Regions from separate parts of the Porphyromonas vaginalis genome, predicted to be linked through region 1. Evidence: riboswitches for the same ligand, from Rfam matches in the RefSeq annotation. Region 1 holds a riboswitch; each other region holds the start of a gene.
The links. Region 1 has a riboswitch for cobalamin ahead of Q2J34_RS00080 (sirohydrochlorin cobaltochelatase). Riboswitches for the same ligand answer to the same signal wherever they lie in the genome.
Positions count from the first base shown of each region.

Region 2: linked by a shared signal. The riboswitch ahead of Q2J34_RS08420 (anaerobic ribonucleoside triphosphate reductase) and the one ahead of Q2J34_RS00080 (sirohydrochlorin cobaltochelatase) in region 1 are both predicted to bind cobalamin.
Region 3: linked by a shared signal. The riboswitch ahead of Q2J34_RS06050 (hypothetical protein) and the one ahead of Q2J34_RS00080 (sirohydrochlorin cobaltochelatase) in region 1 are both predicted to bind cobalamin.

Region 1 is NZ_CATQJU010000001.1:22,252-25,528, reverse strand. It holds gene Q2J34_RS00085 (leucine-rich repeat domain-containing protein) at 1-563, opposite strand, end outside; cobalamin riboswitch at 1,296-1,510, shown strand; gene Q2J34_RS00080 (sirohydrochlorin cobaltochelatase) at 1,686-2,636, shown strand; gene Q2J34_RS00075 (TonB-dependent receptor plug domain-containing protein) at 2,641-3,277, shown strand, end outside.
Region 2 is NZ_CATQJU010000001.1:2,161,366-2,164,642, reverse strand. It holds gene Q2J34_RS08420 (anaerobic ribonucleoside triphosphate reductase) at 1-1,329, opposite strand, end outside; cobalamin riboswitch at 1,384-1,610, opposite strand; tRNA gene Q2J34_RS08415 (tRNA-Thr) at 2,164-2,236, shown strand; gene Q2J34_RS08410 (formate--tetrahydrofolate ligase) at 2,330-3,277, shown strand, end outside.
Region 3 is NZ_CATQJU010000001.1:1,549,969-1,553,245, forward strand. It holds gene Q2J34_RS06045 (DUF4465 domain-containing protein) at 1-736, opposite strand, end outside; gene Q2J34_RS06050 (hypothetical protein) at 762-1,868, opposite strand; cobalamin riboswitch at 2,052-2,263, opposite strand; gene recG (ATP-dependent DNA helicase RecG) at 2,792-3,277, opposite strand, start outside.

The DNA of each region.
Region 1 (3,277 bases):
TCCAGAGACTCGGGCAGAGTGATAGACTCTAGCTCGAAGCAGTTAAAGAACGCTCCAGACAAGATCTTTTGAGTACCTTCAGGCACACTAAAAGTCTTGCCATGAGCATTGGGATAGCACAGCAATGTCTTCTGATCCTTACTATAGAGTACACCATCCACTGAGCAATAAAGAGGATTTGCCTTATCTACGACAAAACTCTTGAGCCCCGATAGAGACAAAAAAGGCAACTCGCCCATCTCACGGACAGACGCTGGTATCGACAGCGAAGTGATTTTGAAGCAAGCTCCAAAAGCACTGTCGCCAATACGTACAACGCGATAGGTCTCACCATCGGCAGTGATCTCTGCTGGGATATGGATATCCCCCTCAGGGATGTGCTCGTACAGAGGCCCATTTTCCGTCTTAGGCTCCTCAAGCTCACGACACACCTCTACTTCTCGCGACTCTTCGTTGATTATCTTGTAAAAGAGACCGCCAGTGGCTATGTCATAAAATGTCTGAGCTGTACTAATAGCTACTCCTCCTAAGAGGAGAAAAAGAGAGAGAAGCAGTCGTTTCATAATTAATATCTATTTTTCTGCTAGGTTACGATTACAAAGATAGCTAATCTAAAATGAAAAAACAAGAGGTGATTTCAGTTGCATGGACTGGAGAATTTCTACTTGAGTGAAGTGGGGAAGGAGGTTCGAGCATTACACCATAATATGGAGTCATTGAATCCTCGTGGCATTGTTGCTTCAGAAAAGACTAATCTCCACGTGCCTATCGTTTTGTATGCTCATTTGATTAGAATGCCCACCCCGAGATTTTCCCTAGCACTCCCAAAGTAGCACCTGACCTTGGAGCTATTAGAAGCGAGCTTCCAACAGGGCTGAGGTATTATATACAATGTGTCAGTCCTGCCTTCGAACCTCTAATTACATATCTTTACAGGGAAATTCGTTCGATTCCCTCCTTTATTGAATATCCACGTGGGGAATCTCAAATCTCCACGTGGATATTTTTTATTCTCCACGTGGGCGTGATTCATTTCTTCCGAAGTTTCATTTGATTCTTCCGAAGTTTCATTTCATTCCTCCGAAGAATTTTTTATTCTCCACGTGGAGATTTCGAAATATCCACGTGGAAATCCGTTTTCCCCGACACGGCGTCGTATCGATGTGTAATCGACTCTAAATTTTTGTGGCGAGTCAGCGTTGGATTCGCCCTGTCAGGACTGATGCATTTGATAGTTGAATCTACGCTAACCTCTACATTCCTTTGCTCCTTAACTTTTTTCGTACCTTTGTGGAACAACATCCTTGAGTGGTGGTGCATCTGCTCGTGAGGCGAGTGATGCAAGAGGGAAGTCCAGTGAGAATCTGGTACAGTGCCCGCTACTGTGATCCCCCCTATTTCACAGAGCCTATCACAAGATGAATACAAGCCACTGTCTGACTGAGGTCAGATGGGAAGGCGCTGATAGGCTGGGGTAAGTCAGGAGACCTGCCACTACTCGCAACTTAGTATATAATTGTGTACGCTCGGTGGCAAGTGTACCTTAATGCTATGTCAGTCGATCAGAAGCATATCTCTCAAGAGGTGCTGCGCCTATGGGCGTGGGGCTATAGCTGCGCTATGCCTCAAGCTATGCTACGCTGGTGGTTGATCGACTTGACCTAGCAGATAAAAGCAACAATCGTATGATGCAACGACTCCTATTATTATATATGACACTACTCCTCGGTGGGCTATCGCTACAGGCGGGCAATAAGATCTTTGAGACTGACTCGCTCTTTGCAGGTATGGGACCTAATGACAAAGGAGCTATCCTCGTGGTTCACTTTGGCACAACGCATGACGACACCCGTCGGGTCACGCTCGATGCGATCAATGAGCGCATAGCTACCGCCCATCCTGAATTAGAGGTTCGTCAAGCTTATAGTTCGCGTATCGTACGCAAGCGTCTAGCTGCGCGTGGCATAGAGATCCCCACGCCAGGCGAAGCGCTCAAAGAGCTAGCCCGTGAGGGCTTTACCCATCTGCTGGTTGTCTCGACGACCATCGTCGATGGGGTAGAGATGGAGTCGCTATCCTATGAGGTGGCGCATCAGCAGAGCCTCTTTAAGAAGATCAGACTGGTGACGCCACTCCTCTTCTACGAGAGTGATTACAAGGATTTGACCGCCATCATGACGGCTCACCTCGATCCAGAGGTGGCTTACATCTGGGTGGGGCATGGCACTTACGACAGTGCTACGGCTCAGTATGCGATGCTGGATCACTATCTGCAGCGTCACGGCTATGGTCAAGTGATTGTGGGCTGCGTGGAGGGCTACCCTTACTACGAGGAGGCTCTGGAGCGTCTGCGCGCTACGGGCCTCAAGCGAGTCTGTCTACAGCCGCTGATGATCGTAGCAGGCGAGCACGCTAAGGAGGATATGCTCCAAGAGTGGCAACCCCAGCTAGAGGCTCTCGGATATGAGGTCGAGAGCGTGGTGCGTGGCTTGGGCGAGCTACCTGAGATACAGGAGATGATCTTGAGAAAGGTCGACTTCTTCATGACACATCATCGCCTCTCCATCATGGACAAGAAGGCAATCTACGAGGAAACAGGCGAGAAGTTGCACAAGTCCGACTCCATAGCTCGGTAATTCGATGAGACGTAGCTACTTTTACCTATTCCTGCTACTAGCTAGCTGTGTCCTCCCGCTCGCAGCGCAGCGGGATACGCTCAGGAATCATCGCGACACAATAGACTACAAGCGTCTCGGCGAAGTGGTCGTAGTGGCTCCTACTCATAGACGTATTATGCAGCAGCAGGCGCTCTCGGCGATCAGCCTAGACGTCAAGCCGCTCATCGCCTCTATGGGTAGTCTCAACGAGTTGGTCGCTCAGAGTTCGGGCGTACGGCTCAGAGAGTCTGGTGGCGTAGGCTCGAGCAATGAGCTATCGATCAATGGTATGTCGGGGCATGCTGTCCGCTACTTTATCAATGGTGTGCCGCTCTCCTCGATGGGTGAGGGGGCTTCGCTTGCTACGCTACCGGTGAACCTCATCGACCGCGTCGAAATCTACAAAGGGGTGGTACCTCCTGAGCTAGGGATGGACGCTCTCGGAGGAGCGGTCAACATAGTAACGAACACGCGTGGGGAGAGCTATCTGGACTGTTCGCTGCGAGGTGGCTCCTTTCACACCTTTGCCTTAGACCTGACGGGGCAGTATAGAGAGCAGCGGAGCGGCTTTACAGTGCGTCCTACGCTACGCTATCAATACTCGAAGAACGACTACATCA
Region 2 (3,277 bases), 2.1 Mb from region 1:
ATCAAGGAAAACAAAGTTGGGGAAAAGCGCCTTTGCCGTCGTCTCGCAAGCTTTCAGGAAGAGGTCAAAGTTTGGCGTCTCAAACTCTATCTCTCCAGCCACGGCACTGTCGAAGTCTTTCATCGCACGGTCAAAGTCCGCCTCGGAGTAGTTGACCCCATCCTTGACTTTAAAGATCTGTATCGGGAAGACTGGCACTTCTCCACCTACGCCGAGACCTTCAGTCGTTGCTTTCATCAGCTCCTCGATCACCATACGTCCCTCGGCCGAGGTGTCGGTACCGTAATTGATCGAGCTAAAGACCACCTGATTGCCTCCTCGTGAGTGCATCGTGTTGAGGTTGTGTATGAAGCCCTCCATCGCTTGATGCGTGTCACGACGTGTGCGCTCTATCGCTTGGTTGATCAAGTAGACCACCTCTTTGCGAGGTATCTCTTTATTGACCCTTTGGCTTAGAGCTTGGCACAGATTCGTCACCGCTGTCGAGGTCGGTACGATACTATCCAGATGCTGCTCTGCCAGCTCTCGTATCTCTCGTACGGTGGGCAGATCCGTAGCACCCTGGCAGTGGAGGAATAGGCGTGTCGTGTCGGCCACATGCTTGAGAAAAGTCTTGTAGACGCCAGGTGCCATGAAGAAGTCAAAGGCTGGTATCGCCTGCCCGCCATGCTGCTCGTTTTGGTTCGTCTGGAAGACGATCGTCGCCAGCGTCGCATAGCTCTGTATGCTCTGAGGCGTGCGGATGCTACCATTCTTCGTATGGAAGCCTCGCTCGTACAGATCCGCCAGGTCGTACTGGATGCAAGTAGTCGTCTTCGTGGGGTAGTAGTCGAGGTCGTGGATATGTATGTCTCCGCGACGATGCGCCTCAGCGTACTGCGTGGGGAGCAGGTAGCGGTAGGTGTAGTCCTTAGAAACCTCCGAGGCGAAGGTCATCATCTGCCCTGCAGGCGTGTGACTACTCATATTAGCGTTGCTCAGGTTGACATCGTTACTGTCGATAGTCACGATGCCGTCGAGGTTGCGCTTGAGCTCGCTCTTCTTCTGACGCTCTGTGTTACGCCACTCACGATAGAGTATGTAGCGCTTAGCCACCTCGGGCTGCACCTTCATGAGCTCGCTCTCGACGAGGTCCTGCACCTCCTCGACAGAAATGACCTCCTGCTCGATGCGCGCTAGCACACCCATGGTAACAGTTTTCGCCTCTTGGAGACACTCAGTCTGACCTGTGGCGATGTAGGCTTTGAGAACGGCGTTCTCAATCTTGGACGGGGTAAACGGCTCTTGCAGCCCATCCCGTTTGATGATTTGCTTGATAGTTGTTGTCATACTTCAATTCCCGAAAGTAATGTGAGGACCTTCACGTATCTTCCTTCTCTCGTGCTATCTCCGTCTACTCGGGTCGGTCTTCTGACTTATCTCGTCGGGACTAGGCTGTGTGTAGCGTAGCCCTGCTTGGAGTGATCTCCTTCCCATCTTATTATATAGACAGTGGATATATGATCCTCCTCTATAGCGAGAATTACAGCAGCGGGTTCTGTACTGGACTTGCACCAGTTTCCCAGTGACTAGGCGATGTGCACTAGTACACCCTATCAGTATTATGAGATTGCAAACGAACGAAAGACGGGCGGCGTAAAACATCCTCGTTTATTGCGAATGCAATATTACAACATTCCAGCGAGATGACCAAATAAAACAACTTCTAAATCAACAACTGTTGAAAAGTTGTCCAAAACAAATTCACAACATACTGTTGTTTAGCTATTTGCAAAAACACTATCTCCGAGAAGTTTTCTAATTAGAATCTTCTCTCACTCCACTTCGTCGACTAAGTTGTCAACATCGATACGAGTAGCGACGATACATGTTACGATTTGTAGGGGCGGACCTATGTGTCCGCCCGTCCTCGTCGAAGCGCAGTGTGCTCTGTGGGCGGACACGCAGGTCCGCCCCTACACGAACCACATCAACACGACAAATCCAGCCATCAGACGCTGTAACCTTTGACACAACGGACGCCCTCCCACTAGACACGAACCGTGCGATCCTAGATGTCGCTACCCGTAAGCGTTGCAGGATCGAGTTAGTACCAAAAATTTTGTAGTACCAAAAGTTTTGTAGTATCAAAAGTTTGTTGTACTTTTGCATCGTCAATGAGACGCCGAAATAGCTCAGTTGGTAGAGCAACTCATTCGTAATGAGTAGGTCGCCGGTTCGAGTCCGGCTTTCGGCTCTTAATATCACTTCCTTAGGGCGTCGTCTATAGTGGTCTACCTGACCCTGTAGGGGGTGCCTTTCTTTCTTTATACACTAACATAGTACCACAATGAAATCAGATATTCAGATAGCTCGTGAGTGCCAGCTCAAGCCCATTGAGGAGATCGCTCACCAGCTCCGCATCACAGATCAAGAACTAGAGCCCTACGGGCACTACATCGGCAAAGTTTCGCATGAGCGCATGGACCCTGACAAGATAGCTCAGAGCAACCTCATCCTCGTGACCGCTATCACACCGACCAAGGCCGGTGTCGGTAAGACCACCGTCTCTATCGGTCTCGCTCTAGGACTCAACAAGATCGGCAAGAGTGCCGCCGTGGCTCTTCGTGAGCCCTCGCTCGGTCCCTGCTTCGGTATGAAGGGTGGTGCCGCAGGTGGTGGATACGCACAGGTGTTACCCATGGAGAACATCAACCTTCACTTCACTGGTGACTTTCACGCCATCACCTCTGCACACAACATGATCACCGCACTCCTAGACAACTATATCTATCAGAATAGAAATAGCTGCGAGGGACTCTCCGAGGTGCTCTGGAAGCGCGTCCTCGACGTCAACGATCGCTCACTGCGTAACTGCATCACCGGTCTGGGCGGTGTAGGCAATGGCGTCCCCACGGAGACTGGCTTCGATATCACCCCTGCAAGTGAGATTATGGCAATCCTCTGCTTGGCATCTGACCTTGACGACCTGCGCCGTCGTATCGACAATATCCTCCTCGGCTATACCAAGGCTAAGGAGCCATTTCGCGTTAAGGATCTAGGCATCGGAGGCGCTATCACCATCCTCCTGAAGGATGCTATCAAGCCTAACCTCGTACAGACCACCGAGGGGACACCCGCCTTCATCCATGGCGGACCTTTTGCCAATATCGCTCACGGCTGCAACTCGATCATCGCGACTAAGATGGCTATGTCTTGCTGCGACTACACGATCACGGAGGCAGGCTTCGGTGCAGACCTCGGTGCAGAGAAGTTCCTCGACATCAAGTGTCGTGTA
Region 3 (3,277 bases), 1.5 Mb from region 1:
TCGTCTTGCCGAGTAGCTTGTCAGCGTCTAGCTGTTTGGGCTTACGGCTGTTTGCCTCGTAGAGGTATATCGCCGTGATGTCGCTCGGCTTTGTGTCGCTGAGCTTATAGTGCAGAGCCGTCAGCTTGGGAGCCTTGGCTAGTCCCTCGGTTGTAATCTTGAGGTTAGAGACGATGAGCGACTGCTCACCGATGTAAGGGTCGTGGCTAGCGCTCTTGTCCTCTAGGACAGAGGTAACCTGGATCGCAGGCTGATCGACCGTGCGTACGATGATCTTAAAGCCGGCGCCTGGATTAGCTTTCGTCTTGCTACCGATCGTGATCTGACCGGACTTGCCACTGGAGCGAAGCTTGAGAGGCAGCGTTGGTCTATCTGCCTTGGTAAACTTCCTGATAATTAACTTCTCGTTAGGCGCCATCCAACTAGTGAAAGGTGCTGCACCCTCGAGGATGTAAAGCTCGTCTTGATTGGCTAAGGCAAGCTCCTGTATCTCTATCTCGATACATTTGCCAGCTTGCTCTGGCGTGAAGAGGATCTTGCCCGTCTTGCCTGCCAAAGCATTGCCATCGGTTCCTCCACTATCGTAGAGGATCAGCGGGGTGTCTCCCACCTTATGCTCGTTACTGCTCGAGGTCGACGTGGGCATCAAGAGCGTGTTGTCCTCTTGTCCCCACACGATCGGTGGCAGGAGTAACCAGCAGAGTAGTAGGAGCGTTGTCGTTACTGTTCTTTGCATAGTAATTGAGTGAATATATAGTTTGTTATTGTCTGCATATACGATAAGATGTCGTAGCTCCGCCCTCTAGGCGTAAGAGTGCGACGTAGCAATCGCCCATAGCGGGCAGAGCGACCGTAGCGCGACCCACAGAGAGCGGATGCGTCAGGACGAGTTGCCCATCTATATTATATAGGTATAGTGTACCAGTCTCTTCGCTCTCGATCTGTAGCTGGTTGTCGCTACTGGAGAGGCGCACGGCTGGCGTCGCTGTGGGGGAAGTGATGCTGGTGCCCTTGGCGAGGGGCTTGATGCCCGCAAACTCTGTCGACACTTCGCCCGTCACATCATTTTGCTGATGGACACCCGTCTGCACCTTGAGGAAGTCGATACGATCTAGCTGTACCAGTTCTCCCTTAGCATTGACCGCACTGTCTATATCAATGTGGCTACCCGAGGAGTCGTTGGGATGGTTATCCGCATAGCCATAAGCGTAAGGCTCAGATTGCCACTGCCCACTCGCAGGATCTAGCTTCATACAGTCTGGCAGGAGGACACCCGTGAAGGTCACTTTATCACCCTCCCAGAGCGGATAGTAGCTATTGGACATGTGGTACTTATTACGCGGTATAAGTCCCGACTCTCCCTCCGAGTCGCTCCAGGCGATGGGGTCGTTGTACGGATCTTTTGGCTTGTAGTAGGTGATCGTGTAGTCTAGATTGCTGCGATAGTCTTCGCTACCACGGATTCGGTACCACGGATCGTCCGCTAGTCCGTTGCCATTGGCATCTTGGCTCACATAGATGATCCCTGGCTCCGCATTGCCAATGAAAGCGTTGCCCAGTATCGCAAAGTCTGCTTGGTTGGGCTGATTGACCAATGCGGGCTGGATGCGTACGATGATGTAGCCGCCCCACCCGCCGAGAGAGAGGAAGGTGTGCTCCTCGACAAGGCGCAGCTGCGCTTTGCGAAGAAGATCAGCATAAGTGGTGACATCTTGGCTCGCCATCGCCTCGCTACCCATAAATTGCCCGGGAGCCGGGTGGTAAGCAATCACCTCCGTGATGCGACTCTCCTGCGCAGAGAGGGTCGCCACACCTAGGAGGAGTAAGCTGGTGAGGGTGTGCAGTATAACGGGGTAGATATGTCTCATATCATAGAGTCTAGGGGATTCAAGTTACTGTCTCAGTACCGCATGGTAGACTCTACGACTCAACGACTTAACGGCTCAACGAGCCACAGACTAGGAGCATCCTTCCTAGTCATCTGGAGCCAAAGGCGTATGAATGCCCCTCGCCAGAAGCGTATCGTACTGCAAAGTCCACGTTGCAGACTGATAGAAATAATGATCGTGGCAGGTCTTCTGGCTTAGCTCGCTCAGGTGTCTCCTTCCCACCCCTGAGTGACGTTAGCGGGGCAGTGGTCTCATCGAGTAGATGACACGTTAGCTTGGAGAGAGCTTTACAGCAACGGGCTTGCTCAGGATTTGCACCTGATTCCCTCTTAGAGTGGCGTGACATACGCTACACCTCGCATAGGTGTAGTGAGCGGTATGCCTATCCACTAACCATAATCACCCGCAAAGGTACTGAAAAGCAACCACCTTGCCAAAGAGCCGTTAGAAGTTAGAGATTAGGGGGGTAGAGATTAGAAGCTAGTAACCCGCTGTAAGGATGCTCGGTCAGACGCAGACCGCATTGCGTCCGACCATACCTCTCTACAAAATCGTTACACGTCTAAGCTGTTCCTGCACCCCTCCGTGGGGACCATTTCGTCCCATGCCAGGTGGAAGATATTTGTCCCATCAGTATGGGACGACCTTTCCGGACTATCTGCCATACTATATATGTAGCTCACTCGACTCGTGTAACCCGCTGTGAAGATGCTGAGCAAGACGACTCCTGTAGGGTCGCACGGATGGTCTCTCGTGAAAGGGCGTCCGTTGTGGTACAGCAATGATTGCCTTTGCAGAGGCTCATTGACTAGGGGCTGGGAGCCAACGGTTGACATCCCAAGGACTTTGGAAGGGGAGTGAGAAAGGGGAGTGAGAAAGGAGCTTGGGAAGGGAAAGGAGGATTAGCTGATTTGTCCCCAGTGGTGGGCGTTGGGGTGGATGCGCTCGAGGTTGATGCGGTAGAGCTCTGTGTCGGGCTGGTCGAGGAGCGGGCTGTAGTCGAGGAGGTAGTTGACGTCTAGCCGTGTGAGGGCGAGAAGGTTGTAGTCGGCCACTGGGTCGGCTATGCTGATGCCCGCTAGAGTGCCGCTCTGTCGTGTCCCCTCCATCTGTCCGAAGCCGCGTAGGCGCATATCCTCCTCGGCAATCTTGAATCCATCCTGCGTGGCAACCATAGTGTCGATGCGTTGCTTGGCATCACCCTGCAGGTCGTCGGGCGTGACGAGGAGGCAGTAGCTCTTGTCGCCACCACGCCCCACACGCCCCCGCAGCTGATGTAGCTGTGCCAGTCCGAAGCGCTGCGCATCGTTGATCACCATGACCGTAGCGTTTGGCACGTTGACGCCCACCTCGATGACCGTCGTGGCTAGGAGTATCGGCACTTCGCC